One region of the Vibrio echinoideorum genome, then DNA from elsewhere that is predicted to be linked to it. Evidence: riboswitches for the same ligand, from Rfam matches in the RefSeq annotation. Region 1 holds a riboswitch; the other holds the start of a gene.
The links. A riboswitch is a leader RNA that binds a small molecule or an ion and turns the genes downstream of it on or off. The one in region 1 is predicted to bind cyclic di-GMP.
Positions count from the first base shown of each region.

Region 2: another riboswitch for cyclic di-GMP. It lies ahead of gbpA (N-acetylglucosamine-binding protein GbpA); the one in region 1 lies ahead of OCV36_RS05485 (TfoX/Sxy family DNA transformation protein).

Region 1 covers NZ_AP025483.1:1,186,357-1,188,560, reverse strand. The annotation lists gene purR (HTH-type transcriptional repressor PurR) at 1-595, shown strand, start outside; cyclic di-GMP riboswitch class I at 766-851, shown strand; gene OCV36_RS05485 (TfoX/Sxy family DNA transformation protein) at 979-1,569, shown strand; gene OCV36_RS05480 (TVP38/TMEM64 family protein) at 1,700-2,204, shown strand, end outside.
Region 2 covers NZ_AP025484.1:434,214-436,417, reverse strand. The annotation lists gene OCV36_RS18275 (XRE family transcriptional regulator) at 6-359, opposite strand; cyclic di-GMP riboswitch class I at 683-772, shown strand; gene gbpA (N-acetylglucosamine-binding protein GbpA) at 845-2,204, shown strand, end outside.

The DNA of each region.
Region 1 (2,204 bases):
CGCTGATATCCCTAAAGTTGTCATGGATTGGGGCCCTGAGACCTCTCAAGCCGATAAGATCATTGATAACTCTGAAGAAGGTGGCTATCTGGCAACCAAGTACCTTATTGAACGCGGTCATTCTAAGATTGCTTGCTTAAGTGGCCACTTAGACAAAGCAGCATGTGTAGAACGTATTGCAGGTTACAAACGTGCGTTGGGTGAAGCCAAAATAGCTACTGATGAGCGTCTAATCATTGAAGGCAACTTTGAGTGTGATACCGCTGTGATTGCTGCTGATCAAATTATTAAAATGGAAGATCGCCCTACAGCCGTATTCTGTTTTAACGACACCATGGCACTTGGCCTAATGAGTCGCTTACAACAACAAGGTATTCGTATCCCTGAAGATATTTCAGTGATTGGTTACGATAACATCGAGTTAGCTGAGTACTTCTCTCCACCATTGACCACGGTTCACCAACCGAAGCGTCGTGTTGGTAAGAATGCATTCGAAATTTTGTTAGAACGCATCAAAGACAAAGACCATGAAAAACGTGTATTCGAAATGCACCCCGAAATTGTTGAGCGAAGCACAGTTAAAACGTTAAATTAATTGATAAATTCAGTTTAGTTTAATCAAGCGCACCTTTAGGTGCGCTTTTTTTATCAACAACATCAATGAACCTGGTATCATACTGGAAAGATCATTAATTGAAGCGATATCACATTTTGAAATAACAAGTGTGAGCCTCATTCAACAAAAACTTTATTCTATTTAATCAGTCACGCACAGGGCAAACCACTCGAAAGAGTGAGACGCAAAGCTTCCGGCCTAAACCACTCGTTGGTATGGTAGCGGGGTTACCGATGGCAAAATGCAGTAGTTATTAATAATTTAGTAATTTACGGCTTATTGACAATTTAGTTGCAACATTTTGCTAATCTCTCGGACCTGCTTATTTGGTGGCGTAGTTCAAATACACCGAGATAAATAACATGGATAAACCGATACTAAAGGACTCGATGAAGTTATTTGAGTCCCTAGGAAAAATAAAATCACGCTCAATGTTTGGTGGCTTCGGTCTTTTTGCTGATGACACGATGTTTGCTCTGGTTGTAAATGACCAGTTGCACATACGAGCGGACAAATGCACAACAAAGCAATTCGAACAACAAGGGTTTCAACCTTACGTTTACAAGAAACGTGGTTTCCCCGTTGTTACTAAATATTTCGCTTTGCCTGAGGGCCTATGGCAGGATCAAGAGAAAATCTTAGAGCTTGCTACTACGTCTTTGGGTTTTGCTAAAGACGAAAAAGCTGAACAGTCTTCTGCTAAGCCAACTCGATTAAAAGACCTTCCTAACCTTCGACTCGCGACTGAGCGTATGTTGAAAAAGGCTGGGATAGATTCCGTAGAACGTTTATATGAATCTGGCTCTGTAAACGCGTTTAACGCCATCAAGGAATCTCATGCGTCCTCTGTTAGTATCGAGCTACTTTGGGCACTAGAAGGGGCTATCAATGGTACACATTGGTCTGTCATACCACAGCAGCGTCGTGAAGAGCTTATCAGTCGCGTCAATTAACATTGTCAATTCAAACGATACATAACTAAGCCGCATTTTTGCGGCTTTTTTTATATCTGCTGAAAGTTAATCTATGCTTTACCTGTCTATCTATACTAATGGTATGCATTGAAAATTTGAGGAAGTATCAATGAGTAAGAAAATGATATTGGGTATTGTATTGGTCGTGACGATCATCTTGTTGGGCGTAAACTTCGGCCAATACCTCACACTTGAGAATGCAAAGGCTCAACAAGCCGTTTTAAATAAGTACATTGATAGCAACTTCATCGCTGCGGCTGCTATTTATTTCTCAGCTTACGTAATGATTACCGCTTTCTCGATTCCAGGCGCAGCTGTTGTGACACTCTTGGGTGCCGCGCTCTTTGGTTTTTGGAATAGTTTGCTTTTGGTGTCATTCGCCAGCGCCATCGGTGCAACTATTGCCTTTTTAAGTAGCCGCTACCTATTGCGCGACTGGATTCAAACCAAGTTTGGCGATAAGTTGGCAACCATAAATAAAGGTGTTGAAAAAGACGGGGCATTTTATTTATTTTCCCTACGTTTGATTCCTGTATTCCCATTTTTTCTCATCAACCTTTTGATGGGTTTAACACCGATGTCGATTAGCCGATATTACATTACGAGCCAAATAG
Region 2 (2,204 bases), on a different replicon from region 1:
TAAAATTAATCATGCTGAACGGTGTGTGCATACTCTACGATTACTTGATTTCCTTCGATGTAAGCATTTTGAATTTCACCATCAACACTCATTCTACTTTTCAAATAAACGACTTTAGGCCCTGACTTGTTACCTTCTTTAAGCGAAGGAAACACATTCCTAGGTTCTAAGTGAAGTAAGCGACAAAAGTGGCTAATGAAAGACATAGTCAATGCTGTCTCCCCTCTTAGCACTCTTGAGAAATCAACCTGGTTCATGCCTAGCTTCTTCGAAAACTCCATCTGCGTAATTCGCATTCGCGACTTTTGTGACATCCACGTTTGATACAACGCATCTCTGTCTTGCTCTGTAAATTCCATACCGACTCCTTTATATAATTCGTACCAATCAATTGTCCGGCTTTTCATACACAGCATGTCAGCGTTCGGTTAGTGGAAACCAAAGGTTTGGTTTTGATATGCGCTCAATCGGTGAACGGAACAAAGAATAATAACCATTAATCATTCACAGAAACAATTAGAGCAATTACTTTCTTTATTTATATCAATTGTTTATATGTTACCTAGGAACACATATGGCAAGTTAATTTGTATTAAGAATTATAAGTTCGAGATTAGCATTCCACATTTAAATCTATTGTGTCGCATTTATAAAAGCTGTTGGCTACATTTCGTTTGCTCAAACTCACTTCTGGCAAACTATTTGAAAGAATAGGACGCAAAGCCACCGGTCTGTCGACATATATTCTGTCTATGATAGCGGGGCCGCCACTTAATAGAATTTAAGTGTAAATGCATGCCGGAGTGTTCTCTTTTTTGTCGGCCAAATACAGTAAGGACAAATAATGAAACAACTCCCAAAAAAATCGCTCATCGCGCTATCGCTACTTAGTGTCAGTGGAGCAAGCTTCGGTCACGGTTATGTCTCGGCATACGATAATGGCGTAGCAGAAAGCCGTGTCGCGTTGTGTAAATTCCCAGCGAGTGATACACAACAAAAAAACACAGGCTGTGGTGGTATTCAATATGAACCACAAAGTGTAGAAGGCCCTGAGGGCTTTCCTGAAAGCGGCCCTGCCGATGGAAAAATCGCTAGTGCACAATCTTCTTTAGCGGCAGCGCTAGACGAGCAAACCGCAGACCGCTGGGTTAAGCGCCCTATCAAATCTGGATCTCAGTACTTTGAGTGGACGTTCACAGCGAACCACAAAACCCGTGATTGGAAATATTACATTACTCAACCAGATTGGAACCCAAACCAACCTTTGGCACGCAGTTCTTTTGATTTAACGCCATTCTGCGTCGTTGAAGGCAATATGGAACAACCACCGATGCAAGTCAGCCACTTGTGTAATGTACCAGAGCGTGAAGGTTATCAAGTGATCCTTGCGGTATGGGATGTAGGTGACACTGCTGCGGCTTTCTACAATGTTATCGATGTGAAGTTTGATGGCGACGGCCCTATCATTCCTGATTGGGATCAAGGCGGTCAAATCAACCCAACGCAAAACCTGAATGTAGGTGACGCTGTTTACACTCGCGTATTCGACCAATCTGGTGAGAACGCTTCATACAGTACAGAGCTAGTGATTGAGAGCAACGAGCAAGGTAAAGCAAACAACTGGTCTTACGCGCTTGCTTCTAAGATCAATCAAGAGCAAACGCAAATCAAAGCGGGCCAGTTAAACGATCAAAACGATTTCGCGCCAGTGTACGGCACGAACCCTGTTTATCTAAAATCAGGTTCAGGCTTTAAGAGCGTAGAGATCGGTTACAAGATTGATACTCCAGAGCCAGATCATGAGTTAGAAGTCACAGGCCTAGAGTCTGAGTATGTTATTGATGAAAACCAACCTACACAGCTTGATCTTACATTAGCAGCAACTGGCGATATTCAAGCAGAACTGACCGTTTACAACCATCACCGTGAAGCACTTGCATCTCAGAAATCTGAGTTATCAGATGGACAAGTTGAAGATGTTCAACTCACTCTATCTAAGTCGGAACCAGGCCACCACATGCTTGTGGTCGTGACGAAAGATGACCAAGGTAACCTAGTAGATCAGAACACGCTTGATTTCCATCTAATGGACGAGCAAACACCGCCACCAACAGGCGACTACGACTTCGTGTTCCCAGAAAGCATTGAGTCTTACACAGCAGGTACTAAGGTACTGAGCAGCGACGGCGGCGTTTATCAGTGTA